DNA from 3 places in the Streptomyces sp. NPDC024017 genome. Region 1 is predicted to be linked to each of the others. Evidence: predicted binding sites of a transcription regulator. Region 1 holds the regulator's gene; each other region holds the start of a gene.
What was found. The regulator HrcA, encoded in region 1, represses chaperone genes, less so after heat shock. The targets are predictions, from matches to a motif close to TTNGCACTCNGNNNNNCNGAGTGCNAA.

Region 1 (7,646 bases):
ACCGTCGAGTGGCGTGTGCCGGCGCAGGTCGGAGCCGTCGGCGAGGGAGGAGTAGAGCGCTCCGGTGCCCTCGTGGTCGGAGAGGAAGCCGATCCGGTCCCCCACCCACAGCGGGTACTCGATGTTGCCGTCGAGGTCCTCGTGCAGCCGCACGAACTCCCCGTCGTCCTCGCGGTCGATCCACAACTTGCCCGCCGTGCCGCCGCGGTACCGCTTCCACCAGGCCGCCTCACGCCCCATCGGCGCGGACAGCAGCACCGTGTGCGGGCCGTGGGCGACGTCACCGACGGGCCCGTACGGCAGGGTGGTGCCCGGGCCGCCGTCCAGCGGGACGGCGCGCGCCCAGGTGCGGCGCAGGCTCGCCTGCCCCTGGCTGCTGATCGCCAGCACCTCGCCGTCCGGGGTCCAGCCGCGCACCTGTGTCTTGAGACTCCCCCAGTACGTCAGCCGCTTGGCGGGGCCGCCGTCGACCGGGGCGATGAACACCTCGGGGGCGCCGTCGCGGGTGGAGGTCCAGGCGATGGTGGTGCCGTCGGGTGAGATGCGGGGCTGGGTCACCGGCATGTTGTCGGCGCTGACCCGCCAGGCCCGGCCGCCGTCGAGTGGAGCGAGCCACACGTCGTCCTCGGCGGTGAAGGCGACCAGGTCGCCGTGCACATGGGGGAACCGGAGGTAAGCAGGCGATGTCACCCGATCACCCTATGCAGGGACGACCGCGCGCGGACAGAGTTCGGATCACTTGCCCTCGACGGGACGGCAGTCCGGGTACCGCTCGCACCAGATGGTCTGGGTGACGGTCACGGTGACGGTCGGCCCGGGCTGCCCGTTCGGGGGCCCGCCGACGGGCGGCGGGCTGGTGGAGTTGCAGTCGCCGAGCCCGTCGACCTCGAACCACACCTTGCCGTCCACCTTGGCGGTGATGTTGCCGCGCACACAGGCACCGTCCACCGCGTGGGTGACCTTGCCGTCGACGGTGATCTCCTTGCCGTCGTCGGTCTCGCCCTCGCAGTCGACGGTCGCGACGGTCCGCTCACGCGCCGAGGGTGACGACTTTCCGCCGTTCTCCCCGTAGGAGGCGGTGCACGTGAGCCAACGCACGCCCGCCTTCTGCCGGTTGAGCTCTTTGGTCACGGTCTCGTCGGTGGTGTACGCGACGGACGCGGAGCTGATGCTGCCGGGTTCACAGGCGACAGCGCCGCCCACCGCCAGCACGGCGAACGTCGCCGCGACCGCCACTCGCCGACCACGCGGCCCCAGCCGATTCCTCCTCGAAGCCCCCATGGAGGGGAGCCTGCCACTGACGGGGGCCGCGCGGTAGGGCGCAAAGGCGTCAGCCGCGCAGCAGCAGCCACTCCTGGAGCTCCACCACGTTGCCCTCGGGGTCCTTGAGATGCGCCACCCGCATCCGGTCCGTCATGGGCACCGGGCCGTGCAGCACCGTGGCGCCGCGCATCGCGATCTCCTCGCAGTACGCGTCCAGCCCGTCCACCCGCAGCACGACCAGGGAGCGGTGCCCCGCCGCCGTGTCGCCCAGTTCGTCGAGCACCCCGGCCATCATCGACCGGTCCTGCAACGCGATCCCCGCCGAGCCCACCGCGGGGCTGAACTTCTCGTACGGCCCCTCCGTCGCCCCCGACTGCGGTTTCAGGCCGAGAACCTCGTCGTAGAACCGGTAGCAAGCGGAGAAGTCGTTCACGAGCAGACGAACCTGCGCGAGTTCCACGGTGCCTCCAAGGGGGTCAGGACCAGCGTCCGGTGCGTGCCAGGAGCACGGCCGCGGCGGCCGTCCCGGCAGTCGATGTGCGCAGCACACTGCGCCCGAGGCGGTACGGCTTCGCCCCCGCCTCCTCGAACAGCGCCAGCTCCGCCGGCGCCACGCCCCCCTCGGGCCCCACGACCAGCACGATCTCGCCGGTGGACGGCAGTTCGGCCGTCGCCAGCGGCGCGTCCCCGCTCTCGTGCAGCACGGCGGCGAACTCCGCTCCCGCCAGCAGGGCGGCGACCTGCTTGGTCGTAGCCGCGTCCGCGACCTCCGGGAAGCGCACCCGGCGGGACTGCTTGCCGGCCTCCCGGGCCGTCGCCCGCCACTTGCCCAGCGCCTTGGCCCCGCGTTCGCCCTTCCACTGCGTGATGCAACGCGCCGCCGCCCACGGCACGATCGCGTCGACACCGACCTCGGTCATGGTCTCGACGGCGAGCTCCCCCCGGTCACCCTTGGGCAGCGCCTGGACGACGGTGACCCGGGGCTGCTCCGGAGACTCCTCGTGCACCGAGTCCAGCTGGAGGATCAACCGGTCCTTGCCTTCCGTGTCGAGCACGACGCAGTCCGCCCAGCGGCCCGCCCCGTCCGTGAGGACGACGTCCTCCCCGGCCCGCAGCCGCTTCACGGAGACGGCATGCCGCCCCTCCGGCCCGTCGAGGATGTACCGGCCGCCGCCGCCCGCGTCGAAGTGCTCGACCACGAACACCGGCGCGGTCACAGCACGCCACCGCCCGTCAACGAGGCCCGGGCGGCGGCCAGTTCCCCGGCCAGTACCTCCACCAGCTGCCCGGCGGGAAGCTCCCGCGCCATCCGGTGCCCCTGCCCGGCCCACAGCGCCATGCCCTGCGCGTCACCGGCCTTGGCGGCGGCCTTGCGCAGCGGCGAGGTGAGGTGGTGGATCTCGGGGTAGGCGGCGGGCGCGTACGGGCCGTGTTCGCGCAGGAAGCGGTTGACGAGGCCGCGCGCGGGCCGGCCGGAGAACGCCCGGGTCAACTCCGTGCGGACGAACAGGGGGTTGGTCAGTGCCTGCTTGTGCAGGGCGTTCGCGCCGGACTCGTGGGTGGCGAGGAAGGCGGTGCCCAGCTGGGCCGCGCTCGCCCCCGCCGCGAGGACCCCGGCGATCTGGCCGCCGCGCATGATGCCGCCGGCGGCGACGATCGGGATGCTCACGGCCTCCCGGACCTGGGCGACCAGCGACAGCAGCCCGATGCCGGAACCGTCCGTCTCGGGGACGTCCCGGTGGGTGCCCTGGTGACCGCCGGCCTCGACGCCCTGGGCGATGACCCCGTCCGCGCCCGCCCGCTCCACGGCCCGGGCCTCGTCGGGGGTGGTCGCGGCGGCCAGGACGAAGGAGCCGACGCGGTGCAGGGTGTCGACGACCTCACGGCTCGGGACGCCGAAGTGGAACGACACCACCGGCACGGGGTTGTCGCGCAGCACCACGAGCTTGGCCTCGAAGCCGTCGTCGCGTCCACTGTCCGGATCGCCGAGCTCGGCCTCGTACCAGGTGGCCTCGCCGGCCAGCTGGTGGGCGTAGACATCGATGGCGGCGGGGTCGGCGTACTCCGGCTGCGGCATGAAGACGTTGACGCCGAAGGGCCTGCCGGTGAGGCTCCGGAGCTGCTTGATCTCCTGGTACATCCCGTCGGCGGTCTTGTACCCGGCGGCGAGGAAACCGAGCCCGCCCGCCTCGCACACGGCGGCGGCGAGCTGCGGTACGGAAACGCCGCCCGCCATGGGGGCCTGCACGATCGGGAGGGGGAAGAGATCGGTCAGTGCGGAGGACATGACCGCATGTTGTCACGTCCTCCGAACAACTCCGAAACCGGCCTGCCGACTGGCATAGACCAGAAGCACGCTCGGTCTCAGCGCCCGTTGAAGGCGTCCTTCAACCGCGAGAACAGCCCCTGCTGCCCAGGTTGGAACTGCCCCGTGGGGCGCTCCTCGCCGCGGAGCTTGGAGAGCTCGCGGAGCAGGCGTTCCTGCTCGGGGTCGAGCTTGGTCGGGGTCTGGACCTCGACGTGGACGATGAGGTCGCCGCGTCCGCCACCCCGCAGGTGCGTGACGCCCCGGCCGTGCAGCGGGATCGACTGGCCGGACTGGGTGCCCGGGCGGATGTCGACCTCCTCCATGCCGTCGAGCGTCTCCAGCGGCACCTTCGTGCCGAGGGACGCCGCCGTCATGGGGATCGTCACCGTGCAGTGCAGGTCGTCGCCGCGCCGCTGGAACGTACTGTGCGGCAGTTCGTGGATCTCGACGTAGAGATCACCGGCCGGACCGCCGCCGGGACCGACCTCGCCCTCGCCGGCCAGCTGGATCCGGGTGCCGTTGTCGACACCGGCCGGGATCTTGACCGTGAGCGTGCGGCGGGACCGGACGCGGCCGTCGCCCGCGCACTCCGGGCACGGAGTCGGGACGACCGTGCCGAACCCCTGGCACTGCGGGCAGGGGCGGGACGTCATGACCTGGCCCAGGAAGGACCGGGTGACCTGCGAGACCTCACCGCGGCCGCGGCACATGTCACACGTCTGGGCGGAGGTGCCCGGGGCCGCGCCCTCACCGTTGCAGGTGTTGCAGACGACGGCCGTGTCGACCTGGATGTCCTTCGTCGTGCCGAAGGCCGCCTCGTCGAGCTCGATCTCGATGCGGATCATCGCGTCCTGGCCGCGGCGGGTGCGCGAGCGCGGTCCGCGCTGCGACGCCGTGCCGAAGAACGCGTCCATGATGTCCGAGAAGTTCCCGAAGCCACCGGCTCCGAAGCCGCCCGCGCCGCCGCCGCCGGCCTGCGAGAGCGGGTCGCCGCCGAGGTCGTAGACCTGCTTCTTCTGCGGGTCCGACAGCACCTCGTAAGCGGCGTTGATCTCCTTGAACCGCTCCTGGGTCTTCGGATCGGGGTTGACGTCCGGGTGCAGCTCGCGGGCGAGCCGCCGGAAGGCCTTCTTGATCTCTTCCTGCGACGCGTCGCGGCGCACGCCGAGTACGGCGTAGTAGTCCGTGGCCACTACGACTCCGCCAGGATCTGTCCGACGTACCGTGCCACTGCGCGTACCGCTCCCATCGTTCCCGGGTAGTCCATGCGGGTCGGTCCGACCACGCCGAGCTTGGCGACTGCCTCGCCGCCCGAACCGTAGCCGACCGACACGACGGACGTGGAGTTGAGTCCTTCGTGGGCGTTCTCGTGACCGATCCGTACGGTCACGCCCGGATCCTTCGCCTCGCCGAGCAGCTTGAGGAGCACGACCTGCTCCTCCAGCGCCTCCAGCACCGGCCGGATCGTGAGGGGGAAGTCATGCCCGAAGCGGGTCAGATTGGCGGTGCCGCCGATCATCAGCCGCTCCTCGTTCTCCTCGACGAGCGTCTCCAGAAGTGTGGAGAGCACCGTAGAGACCGTACCCCGGTCCTCGTGCTCGAACGCCTCGGGGAGATCCTCCACCAGACTCGGCACATCCGCGAAACGGCGGTTCGCCACACGGCTGTTGAGCCGGGCGCGCAGATCCGCGAGCGAGGCGTCGCCGAAGGGCGCCGGGCAGTCGACCACCCGCTGCTCGACCCGCCCGGTGTCCGTGATCAGCACGAGCATCACGCGCGCGGGCGCCAGGGAGAGCAACTCCACATGCCGCACGGTGGACCGGGTCAGCGACGGGTACTGCACGACGGCGACCTGACGCGTGAGCTGCGCGAGCAGCCGTACCGTACGCGCCACGACGTCGTCGAGGTCGACGGCACCCTCGAGGAAGTTCTGGATCGCGCGCCGCTCGGGCGCGGTCATCGGCTTGACGCCGGCGAGCTTGTCGACGAACAGCCGGTAGCCCTTGTCGGTGGGGATGCGCCCGGCGCTGGTGTGCGGCTGGGCGATGTACCCCTCGTCCTCGAGGGCCGCCATGTCGTTGCGGACGGTGGCCGGGGAGACGCCGAGGCTGTGCCGCTCGGTGAGGGCCTTGGAGCCCACCGGCTCCTCGGTGCCGACGTAGTCCTGGACGATGGCGCGCAGCACCTGAAGCCTGCGTTCACTGAGCATCGCGCACACCTCCAGAAGTCGTCCGCCCGTTGTCCTGCCTGTCGAGCCTGGCACTCTGCGCGTGCGAGTGCCAGCATTCCCCGGCCCAGTGTACGGCGGTGGGGTACACCCCCGGCAAGGCTGGTCGTGCGGCGCCGTACCCCGAGCGGGGTGCACCGCTAGCGTCGCCGTATGAGGGTGACTTGGGAAGACCTCGGATGGGAGCGCGTCGCCGCCGGGGTGGGGCGGTGCCGGCTGCCGGTGTGGGACTGCACGGCGGGGCTGGTCGCCGGTGAGGGCGCGGCCCTCATGATCGACGCGGGGTCGAGCCTCGCCGAGGGCGCGAAGCTGCGCGCGCAGGCGCAGTCGCTCACGGGTCACCGTGTGACGCATCTCGCGCTGACCCATCCCCACTTCGACCATGTCTTCGGGGCGCCGGCGTTCACGGACACCGAGGTGTTCGGGGCGGTGGGCGTGGACGCGGTGCTGACGCGGGTGCGGGACCGGGCGGAGTTGCGCGCGGACGCGGTCCGGCACGGCCTGGCGGCGCCGACGGCCGAGGAGGCGGCGGAGCGGCTGGCCCCGCCCGGCCACCTGGTCTCCGGCGAGTGGACCCTCGACCTGGGCGGCGGGTGCCAGGTGCTGCTGGCGAACGTCGGGCCGGGACACACCGCGCACGACCTGGCGGTGCTGGTGCCGGGCGATCCGGAGGTGGTGTTCTGCGGTGACCTGGTCGAGGAGTCCGGCGAGCCCCAGGCGGGCCCCGACGCGGTGCCGTCGCACTGGCCGGCCGCCCTGGACCGGCTGCTCGACCTGGGCGGTGAGGACGCGGTGTACGTACCCGGTCACGGAGCGGTGGTGGACGCGGCGTTCGTGCGGGCGCAACGGGACGCCCTGGCGGCGCGTTTCGGCGTGTCTCCGTGATCACCCACCGGCTTCTCCTATCGTCATTCGAATGCGCCAGTACTCCGCCGATCTGACCCCGCCGTGGAAGAAGCCCCAGCCGGTGCCCGAGGTTCCGGCGGAGCCGGGCCTGGTGGTGGAGGAGCCGGGGACCGGTTTCTGCGGCGCGGTGATCCGCTGCGAGGCGGGCACGGTGACGCTGGAGGACCGCTTCGGCAAGCACCGCGTGTTCCCGATGGAGCCGCGCGGCTTCCTGCTGGAGGGCAGGGTGGTGACCCTCGTCCGCCCGGCGCCGGGCGGCCCCGCACGTCCCAGCCGCACGGCCTCCGGGTCGGTCGCCGTCCCCGGCGCACGCGCGCGTGTCGCCCGCGCCGGCCGCATCTACGTCGAGGGCCGCCACGACGCCGAGCTGGTCGAACGGGTGTGGGGCGACGACCTGCGCATCGAGGGCGTGGTCGTGGAGTACCTGGAGGGCGTCGACGACCTCCCGTCGATCGTGGACGCCTTCGCGCCCGGCCCCGACGCCCGCCTCGGCGTCCTGGTCGACCACCTGGTGCCGGGCACCAAGGAGTGGCGCATCGCCCAGTCCGTCACCAGCGACCACGCCCTGATCGTCGGCCACCCGTACATCGACATCTGGGAGGCGGTGAAACCGTCGTCCCTGGGCATCGAATCCTGGCCACGGGTCCCGCGTGGCCAGGACTGGAAGACGGGCGTGTGCAGGGCACTGGGCTGGCCGGAGAACACGGGGGCGGCCTGGCAGCGGATCCTGTCGGGGGTGCGGTCGTACAAGGACCTGGAGCCGGAGCTGCTGGGCCGCGTGGAGGAACTGATCGACTTCGTGACGGCGTAGCTGCGGGCATGCGTGCCGCTAGGGGCGGCACCCGTCCCAAGGAGAGCGGCACCCCGTTACGCCGGGCTGCGAAACCCCCCGGCCTCAGCACGAACACCGAGCACCTCAGTCCACCAGATCCCGCACGACCC
Region 2 (7,646 bases), on a different contig from region 1:
CCCAGGGGGGCCGGAGGCGAGGCCATGACCTTCGTACAGCTCATTGAATGCAGGACCAGCCGACTCGACGAGATGAACCGGCTGATGGACCGGTGGGTCGAGCAGACCAAGGGGAAGCGGACCGCGTCGCACAGTGTGGTGGCGAAGGATCGGGCCGACGCCTCGCACATCGTGGAGATCGTGGAGTTCCCGTCGTACGAGGAGGCGATGCGCAACTCCGGGCTGCCGGAGACCGACCGGATCTTCCAGGACATGGTGGCGCTCTGCGACGAGACGCCGACCTTCACGGACCTGGACGTGGTGCGGGACGAGCAGCTGTACGCGGCCACCGCGCGCAGGTTCTTCGAGCTCGCGCCCGGCCAGGGGAACGCGCCGCCGATGAACGACGTGTTCATCGAGGACTACCACGACCACGATCCCGCCAATGTGCAGGACGTCATCGGACTGGACGCGGTCCGGCGCGAGGTGGAGGTGTGGCGCGGCGGGTTCGACTTCTCGTTCACCATCGAGGACCAGATGGCGCAGGGTGACCGGGTGTGCACCCGGTGGACCTTCCACGGGCGCCACACCGGCGACTTCCTCGGGATCCCGCCGACCGGGCAGCAGGTCACCATGACCGGGACGACCGTCCACCGCTGCACGCCGGACGGGAAGATCGCCGAGGGCTGGTGGCAGTACGACCGGCTGGGGCTGATGCAGCAGCTCGGGGCGCTGGAGCCTACGGAGCTCTGACCCTTCCTGAAGACGGAACGGGAGTGAGTCCTGCTGCCAGATCCGAACGTGAAGATCAAGGAGTACGGCCGCCGGACGGCTAGTCGCCTCCGCCTCCGCCGCCGCCTCCGCCGCCGCCTCCTCCGTCCCCACCGCCGCCGTCACCCCCGCCGTCACTGCCGCCCCCGCCCCCGTCGCCCCCGTCCCCGCCGTCGCTGCCCCAGCCATCGCCGCCGCCGGGTTCGTTGTCGTCGCGGTCCCTGCCGAGGTTGCTGTACCAGGGGTGGTCCCAGGTGTCCCCGTCCGTGGCGCGGCGGGGTTTCACGGCGCGGAACCTGGCCAGGCCCGTGGTGTCACCGAGGCCGAAGGACACCGCGACCGCGTGGGCCATGACGGCGTCCAGGGGGGCGGGGCTCTCGTGGTGCACGTCGGCAAGCGGCAGCAGCACCGAGCCGGGCGGAGGGCCGGGCCGCCGTGAGGGGCGGGTCAGCAGCGCGACCCGCTGATCGTCGCGCAGCAGCCACGAGCTCTTGGCGTTCTCGCGGCGCAGGGTCCAGAGCCGGTCCGGCAGGCGGATCTCGACCTTGCTCTTGGACTTGCGCGCCTTCTTGCGCAGTTCGAGCCGTGCAGTGAGGTCACCGACGGTCATGACCAGGCCGTTGGCCCGGTCGGCGGTGTCGGGGCGGTAGCCGTACGGTGCCCACAGGCGCACGGCGGGGGCGTGCGGGCCCCAGACGTCCACGCGTACCGAGCGCCGGTCCACGGCGACGGTCACCCGTCCGGCCGGGCCGGGCGCGTGGCGGCGCGCGATCCACAGCGGCACGCCCTCCGCCTGCGCCCGTGCGGCGAGGTCGGCCACGTGGTCCGGCCCGCCGCACCTGCGTACCGCCAGTTCGCCCAGCGCGCGGGCGAAGTCGGCAGCCTGACGGGTCTTCAGGGGGGTGGTGGTGCCGGTCACGCGGGTGACCGGGACCACGCCGGGGCCCTGGGGCAGCATCCCCAGGGGGCGTTCGGTGCCCCCGCCGCCGAGCCAGCAGCCCCGCAGGAACGCTTCTGCCATGGCGGCGAGGTTCAGTTCGTCCAGCGGGGTCGTCCTGCCGCCCCTGCGCAGTCCGTCCTCGGTGAGCCGCACCGTCCGCGCCAGCGGGTTGCGGGACCGTTCCCCGTAGAGCACCTGGTTCATCCCTACCCCCTCATGATCCGACTGCTCTGCGGGTAGACCGTCGCCGGCCCCGGTGCGGTTCCCTGATCGGCGGGGAAAGGCACACGGCGAAGGCCCGGCAACCCCGTCTCCGGGGTGCCGGGCCTTCGCTCGGGCTCGGGCGAGCTGACGTCGTCAGCCCTCAGCCGTCATGCCTCAGTGGGAGTGGCCGTGGCTGTGGCCACCGGCGGCCGGCTCCTCCTCTTCCTTCTTCTCGACGACCAGGGTCTCGGTCGTGAGGAGGAGGGAGGCGATGGAGGCGGCGTTCTCCAGGGCGGAGCGGGTGACCTTGACCGGGTCGATGACGCCGGCCTTGACCAGGTCGCCGTACTCGCCGGTGGCGGCGTTGAAGCCCTGGCCCTTCTCGAGCTCGGCGACCTTGGAGGTGATGACGTAACCCTCCAGGCCGGCGTTCTCGGCGATCCAGCGCAGCGGCTCGACGGCGGCCTTGCGGACGACGGCGACACCGGTGGCCTCGTCGCCGGTCTTGCCGAGGTTGCCCTCGAGGACCTTGACGGCGTGGACGAGCGCGGAGCCACCACCGGAGACGATGCCCTCCTCGACCGCGGCGCGGGTCGCGGAGATGGCGTCCTCCAGACGGTGCTTGCGCTCCTTGAGCTCGACCTCGGTGGCGGCACCCACACGGATGACGCACACGCCGCCGGCCAGCTTCGCGAGGCGCTCCTGGAGCTTCTCGCGGTCCCAGTCGGAGTCGGTGGACTCGATCTCGGCCTTGATCTGGGAGACGCGGCCCTGCACGTCGTCCTTGTTGCCGGCACCGTCGACGACCGTGGTGTCGTCCTTGGTGACGGTGACGCGGCGGGCGGAGCCGAGCACGTCCAGGCCGACCTGGTCGAGCTTGAGGCCGACCTCCTCGGAGACGACGGTGGCGCCGGTGAGGACCGCCAGGTCCTGCAGCATCGCCTTGCGGCGGTCGCCGAAGCCGGGGGCCTTCACCGCGACGGCGTTGAAGGTGCCGCGGATCTTGTTCACGACGAGGGTGGACAGGGCCTCGCCCTCGACGTCCTCGGCGATGATCAGCAGCGGCTTGGAGGCGTTGGACTGGATGACCTTCTCCAGCAGCGGCAGGAGGTCCGCGATGGCGGAGATCTTGCCCTGCGTGATGAGGATGTACGGGTCGTCCAGGACGGCTTCCATGCGCTCCTGGTCCGTCACGAAGTACGGCGACAGGTAGCCCTTGTCGAAGGCCATGCCCTCGGTGAAGTCCAGCTCCAGACCGAAGGTGTTGGACTCCTCGACGGTGATGACACCGTCCTTGCCCACCTTGTCCATCGCCTCGGCGATGAGCTCGCCGACCTGCGAGTCCTGGGCGGACAGACCGGCGACGGCGGCGATGTCGGACTTCTCGTCGATCGGCCGGGCGGTCGCGAGGAGTTCCTCGGAAACAGCGGCGACGGCGGCGTCGATGCCCTTCTTCAGGGCGGCCGGGGAGGCACCGGCGGCGACGTTCTTGAGGCCCTCGCGCACGAGCGCCTGGGCGAGCACGGTCGCGGTGGTCGTACCGTCACCCGCGATGTCGTTGGTCTTGGTCGCCACCTCCTTGACCAGCTGGGCACCGAGGTTCTCGTACGGGTCCTCGACCTCGACCTCACGGGCGATGGTCACACCGTCGTTGGTGATGGTGGGAGCGCCGAACTTCTTGTCGATGACGACGTTGCGGCCCTTGGGGCCGATCGTCACCTTGACCGTGTCGGCAAGCTTGTTGACGCCGCGCTCGAGGGCGCGACGGGCGTCCTCGTCGAACTTCAGGATCTTCGCCATGGGAGCGTGAGCCCTCTTCCGGAATCAGGGGTTACGGCACTGCGCCCCGGGCGCCCGGCTTCATAGCGATCGCGGGGGCCAGGGGCGCAGTTCAAAGCAATGTGCTTGGGGTGAATTACTTCTCGATGATCGCGAGCACGTCGCGAGCCGAGAGGACGAGGTACTCCTCGCCGTTGTACTTCACCTCGGTGCCGCCGTACTTGCTGTAGAGCACGACGTCGCCGACGGAGACGTCGAGCGGAAGACGGTTACCGTCCTCGAAGCGGCCCGGGCCCACGGCCAGGACGACGCCCTCCTGGGGCTTCTCCTTGGCAGTGTCCGGGATGACCAGGCCAGAGGCGGTGGTCTGCTCGGCGTCGAGCGGCTGGACCACAATGCGGTCCTCGAGCGGCTTGATGGCAACCTTGGAGCTGGTGGTCGTCACGATCCGACCTCCCCCTTCGGAGATCTCACGGGGTTAACTGTCTGAGGTGGCGACCAGGTCGATCCGTCGTCGCGGGTGCCGGACCTGCCCGTCGCTGTGTTGGCACTCTCCAGGGGGGAGTGCCAGAACCGAGACTATGACTGCGATTAGCACTCGGTCAAGCGGACTGCTAATTGCCGACCGCGCGTCGGCCCGGTGCTCTCTCCAGGTAGTCCTCCAGCCGACCCACCCGCAGCCCTCTGCGCTCGACCTCGCGCAGCAGCCGGACCGTCCGTTCCGTCAGGCTCGGGGACAACGACTCGCCCGACGGCACCGAGACGATGTCGCCCGCCCGCAGGCCGGGCCTGCCCCGGGTGTAGCTCAGTTCGCCGTCGGCGTTCAGGGACGCGCGCCACAGGACGACCGCGGTGATGCCGCAGTCGGCAGCGGCACGCAGGGTCGCCCGGTCGTAGGTGCCGTAGGGCGGGCGGAAGAGGCGGGGGCTGATACCGAAGCGGGAGCGGAGTTTGTGCTGCTGGCCGCAGATCTCGGCGCGCTGGCCGGCATAGGGCAGGCCGCGCAGGGCGGGGTGGTCGAGGGTGTGGTTCTGGATGGACGCGCCGACCGCGCGCAGCCGGGCGAAGTGGCCGTAGCCGGGTCCCACGACGCTGTCCGTGAGGAACATGCTGACCGGCAGCCGTCGTTCGCGCACGAGGCCGACGAAGCGGGGGTCGCGTTCGGCGCCGTCGTCGTAGGTGAGGAAGACGACCTTGTCCCGGGTGGGGACGTGGTCCACCACGGGGGGCAGGTGGCCGGTGCGGTTCACCGCGTGCGCCGGGTCCTGGGCCCGGCCGTCGGCGGTGCCCGGCCGCTGGTCCGCCACCCCGGCGCAGCCGGCCAGCAGGACCGTGCACAGCAGGGCGGCGGCCGGCCGCCTCACAGGTAGTCCTCCAGCCGCCCCACCGCGTACCCCTGGGCCGTGACCTTGTTCAGGAAGCGGCGGACCATGTCGGCCATCGTGCCCTTCCACTGTTCAGGGCCCCGGAAGTGCGTGAGGACGATGTCCCCCGGGCGCAGCTTGCGGTCCCCTTCGCGGTACTCCCAGTGGTCGGCGAAGACCTCCTGGTTCCACAGGGGCACGTACGCGATGCCGCAGGCCTTGGCGGCGCGCAGGGTCGCCCGGTCGTAGCTGCCGAAGGGCGGGCGGAAGAGGTCGGGGCGTTTGCCGAACCGCTTCTCCATGTAGCGCTGCATGCCGCAGATCTCGCGCTTCTGCGCACGGTACGACTGGCCCCGCAGGTTGGGGTGGTGGAGGGTGTGGTTGTTCAGGACCACGCCCCTGGACTGCATCGTGCGGAAGTAGCGGGGGTCGTCCTTGACCAGGTAGCCGCTGAGGAAGGCGGTGTACGGGACGTCCAGGTCGCTCATCATCCGCAGGAACGCCCGGTCCTTCTCGGCGCCGTCGTCGATGGTGAGGAAGACGACCTTGTCCCGGGTGGGGACCGTGGTGAAGACGGGCGGGAGGTTCAGCCGCCGGTGGCCCTCCACCTCGAAGCCCTTGCGGGTCCTGATCCTCGGCTTCTTCTCAGGGGCCGGCGGGGCGGTCAGTGGGACCTTGCGCAGGTCCCAGCGGTGCGCGGCGGCGGCCCGGGCGGCGTGCGCGGCGCGCAGCTTGGTGGCGTAGGTGTCGAGCGCGCGGGCCGGGGGCGCGTCGAGGGGCTGCTGCCCGCCTGCCGGGGCGACCTGGTCGCCGCCGTCCTGCGCGCAGCCTGAGGCGATCGCGGCGAGGACGAGCACGGCGAGGCCGATCCGTACGCCGGCGGACGCCCGCCCCGACGCCCGGCTTTTGTCATTTTGTACGACTGCTCGCATGGTGCCGGATCCTCGCAGCCCCCTCCCGTCGATCCCGGCCCGACACCGCGGCCGGCGCCCCACCATCCACCGACTGGCCCACACGTCTCCCGCCCGCCGACGTGGCCGACAATGATCCGGTGAACGACCTCGCTCCCCTCCTCACCCCCGAAGGCCGCGCCCTCCTCGACGAGGTGCGGGACACCGACCCGGCGCAGGAGCTGGCCGTCGCGACCCGGCTGCGCCGCGAGCACCCCGCCGAGCTGGTGTCGGCGGCGCTCGGGCAGGCGCGGCTGCGGCAGCGGGCGGTGGTGAAGTTCGGGGCCGAGGACGCGGGCCGGATGTTCTTCACCCCGAACGGCGTCGAGCAGTCGACCCGGGCGAGCGTGGCGGCCTACCGGGCCCGGCGCATGGCCGAGCTGGGCATCACCTCGGTCGCCGACCTGTGCTGCGGCATCGGCGGTGACGCCATCGCGCTGGCCCGCGCCGGGATCCGGGTGCTGGCCGTGGACCGGGACCCGCAGACGGCCGCGGCGGCGCGCGCGAACGCCGACGCACTGGGCCTGGCCGGTCTCATCGAGGTGCGCGAGGCGGACGTCACGGACATGGACACGGCCGGTTTCGACGCCGTGTTCGTCGACCCCGCCCGGCGCGGCGGCCGCGGCCGGATCTTCGACCCCGAGGCCTACTCACCGCCCCTGTCCTGGGCCGTCTCCGCCGCCCGCCGGGCCCCTCGCGCCGCCGCGCTGAAGATCGCCCCCGGCATCCCGCACGAGGCGGTCCCCGAGGACGCCGAGGCCGAGTGGATCTCCGACGGCGGGGACGTCAAGGAGGCGGTGCTGTGGTTCGGCACCGAGCCGGGGGCGGTCCGGGCGACCCTCCTGCCGGGCCCCCGCTCCCTGCTCTCGCGCGGCCTGCCCGACCCGGAGGTCCGCCCGCCCGGCCGCTACCTCTACGAGCCCGACGGCGCCGTCATCCGCGCCCACCTGGTCGCCGAGGTGGCCGACCAGGTCGACGGCGGACTGCTCGACGCGACCATCGCGTACGTCACGGCCGACGCCCTGCGCCCGACCCCGTACGCCACGGCCTACGAGATCACCGACCACCTCCCCTTCAACGTCAAGAAGCTGAAGGCCCTGCTGCGGGAGAGGCAGGTCGGCACGCTGACCGTGAAGAAGCGGGGCTCGGCGGTCGAGCCGGAGGAGCTCCGCAGGAAGGTCAAACCGCAGGGCCCGCACGCGGCCACGGTGTTCCTGACCCGGGTCGCGGGGGCACCGGCGATGCTCATCGGGCACCCCGCCCGGGCCTAGGCCGTGTCGTTTCGATCAGCCCGGCCGTGAGGTGCGGCGCCTCTCGGCCGCCGACCCCGCGACGCCGGGGTGATCCAGCCGAGAGGGCCTAGCCCAGATAGCGGGCCACCGCCTCCTCGATCCCCGCCGCGTCCGCACCCTCCGCCGCCCAGGCCACGTATCCGTCGGGCCGCACCAGGACGGTCGTCCGGCGGTCGCCCGCCCAGCGCTCCACGGTCAGCCACCCCTCACGGACACCGGGGCCGTCGTACGTCCCGGGCGTGATCAGCACGAACCGGCCGCCGCGCAGCGCCTCGTAGAGCCGGCCGTCCTTCAGGGCGACGTCGGGGACGCGGGTGCCGGTGAGGCGGTGGGCACCGCGGGGGGCGGGGTAGGCGTAGCCGATCCC
Region 3 (7,646 bases), on a different contig from region 1:
AGGGCAACTACGACGACGTGAACCGCTTCTGCTCCGAGCTGATCGGCGACCCCGCCGGCGAGGGCTGGGGCTTCGTCAACGTCAACCTCCGGCCGTACTACGCGGAGGGCTCCAAGACCCTCGCGTACGAGATCTGCGAGCAGCTCGGCTGGCGGCTGCCGGACCAGATCGTGGTGCCGATCGCCTCCGGCTCGCAGCTCACGAAGATCGACAAGGGTCTGCAGGAGCTGATCAAGCTCGGTCTGGTCGAGGACAAGCCGTACAAGATCTTCGGTGCGCAGGCCGAAGGCTGCTCGCCGGTGTCGACGGCCTTCAAGGCCGGCCACGACGTCGTGCGCCCCCAGAAGCCGGACACCATCGCCAAGTCCCTCGCCATCGGCAACCCGGCGGACGGGCCCTACGTCCTCGACATCGCGCGCCGCACGGGCGGTGTCGTGGAGGACGTGACCGACGAGCAGGTCGTCGAGGCGATCAAGCTGCTCGCGAGGACCGAGGGCGTCTTCGCGGAGACCGCCGGTGGTGTGACGGTGGGCGTGACGAAGAAGCTGATCGAGAGCGGCGCGCTGGACCCGTCGTTGACGACCGTGGTGCTGAACACGGGCGATGGTCTCAAGACACTGGACGCGGTCGCGGGTACCGGACTGACCGCGACCATTCGTCCCAGCCTGGAGTCGTTCCGGGAAGCCGGTCTCGTCTGACCGTCGTTCGCTGCGGGCCGGTGGGGGCTGGTCGCGCAGTTCCCCGCGCCCCTAGGTGCGATACCCAACCGGAGGTTTTGAAGTCATGAGCGTGACCGTTCGCATCCCCACCATCCTGCGCACCTACACCGGCGGGCAGGCCGAGGTCGCCGCCGACGGGGCGACTCTCGGCGAGGTGATCGCCGATCTGGAGAAGAACCACACGGGGATCGCCGCCCGGGTGCTGGACGACCAGGGCAAGCTGCGTCGCTTCGTCAACGTGTACGTCAACGACGACGACGTGCGGTTCGAACAGGGTCTGGAGACGGCCACGCCGGACGGTGCCGGCGTGTCGATCATTCCCGCCGTCGCCGGTGGCTGAACCGGTCGACCGGCCCGTTTGTTACCTTCGGTAACGACGATTACCGAGAGTTCATCGAATTGCCCCCTCCGTGAGAGAAGCGGAGGGGGCAATTCTGTGTGATTGAGCGCGGTACAGTTGGGGAACGCGATCCCGATCCCTTGATCGGAACCCTGAATTCCTGCCGCGAGCCCGACAAGATGTAGCCAAAGTGTGCGCATCTTTTGCGGCTTTTGCTCCCTTTGTGTAGCCCGACTTGCCCTGAATTCGGGCGAATTCTCCCCACATTCCGGACCCGTTGCGTCCAGAATTCTCGTCCGATTGACCTGTTGCAGACGGCAGTTGGACAGATACATTCAGCCGCGGTCGACGCGTTCCGGCGCACGCCCCCAACCGTGGGGGGTGAGGTCTGACCCGGATCCGCGAAGTGTGGATCTGTGCAAGGGCCAGTAATAGGGGAGTTAGGCATGGCTCAGGGCACCGTCAAGTGGTTCAACGCGGAGAAGGGGTACGGCTTCATCGCGGTCGACGGTGGTGCGGATGTTTTCGTCCACTACAGCGCGATTCAGATGGACGGCTACCGCACCCTTGAAGAGGGCCAGCGGGTCGAGTTCGAGATCTCGCAGGGTCAGAAGGGGCCGCAGGCCGACATGGTTCGCGTCGCTGCCTGAACGCGCACCACGACCAACGCTCAAGCGACCGGTCTTCTCAGAAGGGCCCGTACCCCCCGGGGTGCGGGCCCTTCGGCCTGTTCGAAAGGGCTGCCGGACGGTGTTCGCGGGCGGCTGACGCCCCCGCCCGATCCCGGGGAGGCGCTTGCACTCGCAGGGGTCGAGTGCTAATCATTGCGTTAGCACTCTGAAGGTGAGAGTGACAACGTAAGGACCGGGTCGGTGAGGCCCGCAGGCCAGGTGGGGAAGGAACCACGAGGCAAGCGAGCCGTCCGTCGCGGGCGCGGGCGCGGTCCGAAGTAATCACCCCCAGTCCTGGAGGGACCACTTCACATGGCCAAGATCATCGCGTTCGACGAGGAGGCGCGGCGCGGCCTCGAGCGCGGCATGAACCAGCTCGCGGACGCCGTCAAGGTGACGCTCGGCCCCAAGGGCCGCAACGTCGTCCTCGAGAAGAAGTGGGGCGCGCCCACGATCACCAACGATGGTGTCTCCATCGCCAAGGAGATCGAGCTCGAGGACCCGTACGAGAAGATCGGCGCCGAGCTGGTCAAGGAAGTCGCCAAGAAGACGGACGACGTCGCCGGTGACGGTACGACCACCGCGACCGTTCTCGCCCAGGCCCTGGTGCGCGAGGGTCTGCGCAACGTAGCCGCCGGCGCCAACCCGATGGCCCTCAAGCGCGGTATCGAGAAGGCCGTCGAGGCCGTCTCCGCCGCCCTGCTGGAGCAGGCGAAGGACGTCGAGACCAAGGAGCAGATCGCCTCCACGGCCTCCATCTCCGCCGCCGACACCCAGATCGGCGAGCTCATCGCCGAGGCCATGGACAAGGTCGGCAAGGAAGGCGTCATCACCGTCGAGGAGTCCCAGACCTTCGGTCTGGAGCTGGAGCTCACCGAGGGTATGCGCTTCGACAAGGGCTACATCTCGGCGTACTTCGCCACCGACATGGAGCGTATGGAGGCCGTCCTCGACGACCCGTACATCCTGATCGCGAACTCCAAGATCTCCAACGTCAAGGACCTGCTCCCGCTCCTGGAGAAGGTCATGCAGTCGGGCAAGCCGCTGCTGATCATCGCCGAGGACGTCGAGGGCGAGGCCCTGTCGACCCTGGTCGTCAACAAGATCCGCGGCACCTTCAAGTCCGTCGCCGTCAAGGCCCCGGGCTTCGGCGACCGCCGCAAGGCGATGCTGCAGGACATCGGCATCCTCACCGGCGGCGAGGTGATCTCCGAGGAGGTCGGCCTCAAGCTGGAGAACGCCACGGTCGACCTGCTGGGCAAGGCCCGCAAGGTCGTCATCACCAAGGACGAGACCACCATCGTCGACGGTGCCGGCTCGGCCGACCAGGTCCAGGGCCGCGTCAACCAGATCCGCGCCGAGATCGAGAACAGCGACTCGGACTACGACCGCGAGAAGCTGCAGGAGCGCCTGGCGAAGCTCGCCGGCGGTGTCGCGGTCATCAAGGCCGGTGCCGCCACCGAGGTGGAGCTCAAGGAGCGCAAGCACCGCATCGAGGACGCCGTGCGCAACGCCAAGGCGGCCGTCGAGGAGGGCATCGTCGCCGGTGGTGGCGTGGCCCTGCTGCAGGCCTCCCAGGTCTTCGAGAAGCTGGAGCTCGAAGGTGACGAGGCGACCGGCGCCAACGCCGTGAAGCTCGCGCTGGAGGCCCCGCTGAAGCAGATCGCCGTCAACGGTGGTCTCGAGGGCGGCGTCGTCGTGGAGAAGGTCCGCAACCTCACCGTCGGCCACGGCCTGAACGCCGCGACCGGTGAGTACGTCGACATGATCGCCGAGGGCATCATCGACCCGGCGAAGGTGACCCGTTCCGCGCTGCAGAACGCCGCCTCCATCGCCGCGCTGTTCCTCACCACCGAGGCCGTCATCGCCGACAAGCCGGAGAAGGCGGGCGCTGCCCCGGCCGGCGGCGGCATGCCGGGCGGTGACATGGACTTCTGATCGACCTGAGGGTTGATCAACGGTCTTACCGAGGGCGGTACTTCCTGTTCCGGCAGGGGGTGCCGCCCTCGGGCGTGTCCGGGGGCGCGCCCTGTCGCATGTTCGGGGGTGCGCCCTCTCGCGTGTCCGGGATCACAGCGCGGACGGGATGCCGCGGCCGGGCCGGGTGGTTGAACCATGCGTCCTATGCGTATGCACATACCATCCGGTACCCCCGAGGGAGCCCCCACGTGACTGTCGCCGCCTCCGCTTCCCGCGCCGCCGAAATCCTGTCCCGGCCCGTATCGCTGGGCGGCCTGACCGTTCCGAACCGGATCGCGATGGCGCCGATGACCCGCATGTTCTCCCCGGGCGGTGTGCCCGGCGAGGACGTCGTGTCGTACTACGCGCGCCGCGCCGCCGCCGGAGTCGGCCTGATCGTCACCGAGGGCACCTACGTCGGCCACGACTCGGCCGGGCAGAGCGACCGCGTGCCGCGGTTCCACGGCGACGAGCAGCTCGCGGGCTGGGCCAAGGTCGCCGAAGCGGTGCACGCCGCGGGCGGCACGATCGTGCCGCAGCTGTGGCACATCGGCATGGTCCGCAACCAGGGCGAGCCGCCCGTCGCCGACGCGCCGGCCGTCGGCCCCTCCGGCCTGCGCATCGGCGCGACGGAGCCCACCGGCAAGGCCATGACGCAGGCCGACATCGACGCCGTCATCGGCGCGTTCGCCGAGGCCGCGGCCGCCGCCGAGCGGGTCGGCTTCGACGGCGTGGAGCTCCACGGCGCCCACGGCTACCTGCTGGACCAGTTCCTGTGGGAGGGCACGAACCGCCGCACCGACGCCTACGGCGGCGACCGCGTCGCCCGCGCCAAGCTCTCGGAGGAGATCGTCGCGGCCGTCCGCGAGACCGTCTCCGCCGACTTCCCCATCATCTTCCGCTACTCCCAGTGGAAGCAGGAGGCCTACGACGCCCGCCTCGCCGAGACCCCGGAGGAGCTGGAGGCCATCCTGACGCCGCTGGCCGCCGCCGGTGTCGACGCCTTCCACGCCTCCACCCGCCGCTACTGGGTCCCCGAGTTCGACGACTCGGATCTCAACCTGGCCGGCTGGACCAAGAAGCTCACCGGCAAGCCCTCCATCACCGTCGGCTCGGTCGGCCTGAACGGCGACTTCATCAAGGCCTTCCAGGGCCAGGGCGCCGAACTGGGCGACCTCGACAACCTCCTCGACCGCTTCGAGCGCGACGAGTTCGACCTGGTCGCCGTCGGCCGCGCCCTGCTCCAGGACCCCGAGTGGGCCCGCAAGGTGCTCGACGGCCGCTTCGAGGACCTGGCGCCGTACAACCCGGCGTCGCTGAAGACCCTCAGCTGAGTCCGCCTCCCGGGGGCCTCTGGATCTGTTTGCGTCAGTCAAGGACACTGACCGAGCGCCTGTTCACCGGCCTTTCGTGAGGAGATCCAGATGACGACGACCGAGCCCCGCCCGCCGCACGACGGCTCTGCCGGTGAGCCCGGACCGGTGGTCCGCACCACCGCCGGTGCGGTCCGGGGCCGCAGGGAGGCGGGGCTCGCGGTCTTCCGCGGCATCCCGTTCGCCGCACCCCCGGTGGGCGAGGCCCGCTTCATGGCCCCGCGCCCCGCCCACCCCTGGGACGGCATACGCGACGCGTACGCCTTCGGCCCGCCGCCCCCGCAGGACCTCGGCAACCTGGGCGGCCCGGGCCTGCTCGACGTGCCCGAGGGCGACGAATGGCTCACGGTCAACGTCTGGACGCCCGAACCCGACCCGGCCGCCCGCCGGCCGGTCATGGTGTGGATCTACGGCGGCGCCTACAAGCTCGGCCACTCCGGCAGCCCCGGCTACGACGCCCGGCACATCGCGGCCGACGGCGACGTGGTGGTCGTGTCCCTCAACTACCGCGTGGGCATGGAGGGTTTCGCCTTCATCGAGGGAGCGCCCGCCAACCGCGGACTGCTCGACCAGGTGGCCGCGCTGGAGTGGGTGCGGGACAACATCGAGTCCTTCGGCGGCGACCCCGGGCAGGTCACGGTCTTCGGGGAGTCCGCGGGCGCGGGATCGGTCGCCTCGCTGCTCACCATGGAGCGCGCGTCCGGGCTGTTCGGGCGGGCGATCGCGCAGAGCGTGCCGGGGACGTTCTTCTCCGACGCCCTGGCCCGGGACATCGGTACCGCCCTCGCCGCCGAGGTGGGCCTGCGCCCCACGGTCGCCGACCTCGCGACGGTCGATCCGCGTCGGCTGACGTCGGCAGGGGAGACGCTGAGCGCCAAGATGCTCCAGTACATCGACCGCTGGGGGCAGGCCGCGCCCACGGTCACGCCCTTCTCACCGGTGGTCGACGGCGAGGTGCTGCCGACGAGCCCGTGGCAAGCGCTGCGGTCCGGATCGGCGAAGGATGTCGACCTCCTCGTCGGCCACAACCGTGACGAGTACCGCCTGTTCATCGCCATGGCTGGCCAACTCGGCCAGATCAGCGAAGAGCGGGCGGCCTCGGCCCTGAACCTGTTCGCCCCCGACGGCGAGCAGGCCTACCGCACGGCCTTCCCCGACGCCGCCCCGAGCGAGCTCTACGAACGCGTCCAGACGGACTGGCTGTTCAACATGCCCTCGCTGCACCTGGCCGAGGCACAGCGCGCGGGCGGCGGATGCGCCCACGTCTACGAACTGACCTGGCCCGCCCCGGGCAACGGCGGCGCGCTCGGCGCCTGCCACGGCCTGGACATCCCGCTGCTGTTCGGCACGTACGGGGCGGACCTGGGGCTGCTTCTGTTCGCGGGCACGGAGCCGTCGACCGAGGCCCTTGAGCTGTCGTCCCGCTTCCGTTCGTCCTGGACCTCGTTCGCGCGGTCGGGAGACCCGGGCTGGCCGGCGTACGACGACGAGCAGCGGCTGGTGCAGGTGCTGGACGCGGAGCCGGTGGTCGCGGCGTACCCGGAGGAGACCTCGCGGCGCCTGTGGGAGGGCTACGACTTCCCGCCCCTGCCGCTGCTGTGAGCGCGGGCGGTCAGAGGTTGCCCATGGGCTCGATGTCCACCTTCACCGGCGTCCCCCACACCCGCAGCACCTCGTAGTCCGTGAACTCGTGCACCAGCCGGTACGCCATGGCGGCCCGGGGAGCCTTGCGCTGGGCCGCGATGAACAACTCCGCCTCGCGTCGGTCCCGGCGCGGGGTGCCGCACAGCTGCCAGGTCTGGCCGTTCCACAGCTCCGCCAGCCAGCGCTGCTGGGGCTGGGGGCGGTCGGCGCGTGCGCCGTAGCGGGACTGGACGGGTTCGGTCTGCGGCTGCTGGGGCGCGGGACCGTTGAACTCGTTGCGGCGGGCGGCCCTGCGCCGGGTCTCGCACAGCAGGCACAGGTCGGGGGCGGCCTCGTCGACCGGGCCGTTGGGATGTTCGGGGCAGCGCGTACTGGGTGCCGCGGTCGTGACACTGTCCTCCAGCAGGTCCAGGGCGCGCTTCAGGTCGCCCTTGACCTCGTGCAGCTTGGCGTCGGGGGTGTCGGAGGTGAGGGCTTCCCCGTGCTCACCGAGCAGACGGAGAGCACGGCCTAGGGCGGTGAGCTGGGCGTGGTTCATGGGCCCATTGTCCTCAGTCGGCGTAGTCCTTGAGCTTCTCGGTGTCCAGGGTGATGTTCACGGGGGCGGGGAGCTCGACCGTGGCGCCCCAGGGCTGCGGGGAGATCTGCTGGTAGCGGCCGTCTTTTGGCTCGCTGAAGACCGTGAGGGTGTGGTTGTCGCGGTCGATCAGGAGGTAGACGGGGATCTCGGCTTCGGCGTACCCGATGGGCTTGTCGATGCGGTCGCGTTGGTCGGTGTCGCGGTCGTGGGAGGTGATCTCCACGGCCATCAGGGCACCGTCGGGGTCGGACCACTCGCGGTCGCCCTTGAAATGGTCCACTGGCGCGAGGAAGCCGTCCGTGCGGGCCCGGCCCTTGCGGTAAGCCTCTGCCTTGACGCCCCGCTCCGGTGCGAGATCCA

Region 2: a site for HrcA is predicted at 4,218-4,244, ahead of groES (co-chaperone GroES). Genes of this name have one in related genera too.
Region 3: a site for HrcA is predicted at 1,889-1,915, ahead of groL (chaperonin GroEL). Genes of this name have one in related genera too.

Annotation. Positions count from the first base shown of each region.
Region 1 covers NZ_JBEZYZ010000001.1:464,587-472,232, forward strand. The annotation lists gene AB0G20_RS02170 (S41 family peptidase) at 1-690, opposite strand, end outside; gene AB0G20_RS02175 (hypothetical protein) at 736-1,281, opposite strand; gene AB0G20_RS02180 (VOC family protein) at 1,331-1,723, opposite strand; gene AB0G20_RS02185 (16S rRNA (uracil(1498)-N(3))-methyltransferase) at 1,740-2,480, opposite strand; gene AB0G20_RS02190 (nitronate monooxygenase) at 2,477-3,550, opposite strand; gene dnaJ (molecular chaperone DnaJ) at 3,628-4,764, opposite strand; gene hrcA (heat-inducible transcriptional repressor HrcA) at 4,764-5,780, opposite strand; gene AB0G20_RS02205 (MBL fold metallo-hydrolase) at 5,952-6,683, shown strand; gene AB0G20_RS02210 (DUF3097 domain-containing protein) at 6,715-7,515, shown strand; gene hemW (radical SAM family heme chaperone HemW) at 7,621-7,646, opposite strand, start outside.
Region 2 covers NZ_JBEZYZ010000014.1:51,810-59,455, reverse strand. The annotation lists gene AB0G20_RS32580 (ester cyclase) at 25-732, shown strand; gene AB0G20_RS32575 (hypothetical protein) at 812-1,894, opposite strand; gene groL (chaperonin GroEL) at 2,069-3,694, opposite strand; gene groES (co-chaperone GroES) at 3,810-4,118, opposite strand; gene AB0G20_RS32560 (polysaccharide deacetylase family protein) at 4,288-5,037, opposite strand; gene AB0G20_RS32555 (polysaccharide deacetylase family protein) at 5,034-5,969, opposite strand; gene AB0G20_RS32550 (methyltransferase domain-containing protein) at 6,089-7,258, shown strand; gene AB0G20_RS32545 (FAD-dependent monooxygenase) at 7,347-7,646, opposite strand, start outside.
Region 3 covers NZ_JBEZYZ010000006.1:81,312-88,957, forward strand. The annotation lists gene thrC (threonine synthase) at 1-698, shown strand, start outside; gene AB0G20_RS17435 (ubiquitin-like small modifier protein 1) at 784-1,059, shown strand; gene AB0G20_RS17440 (cold-shock protein) at 1,506-1,709, shown strand; gene groL (chaperonin GroEL) at 2,043-3,668, shown strand; gene AB0G20_RS17450 (NADH:flavin oxidoreductase) at 3,899-5,023, shown strand; gene AB0G20_RS17455 (carboxylesterase family protein) at 5,114-6,664, shown strand; gene AB0G20_RS17460 (hypothetical protein) at 6,675-7,244, opposite strand; gene AB0G20_RS17465 (Uma2 family endonuclease) at 7,258-7,646, opposite strand, start outside.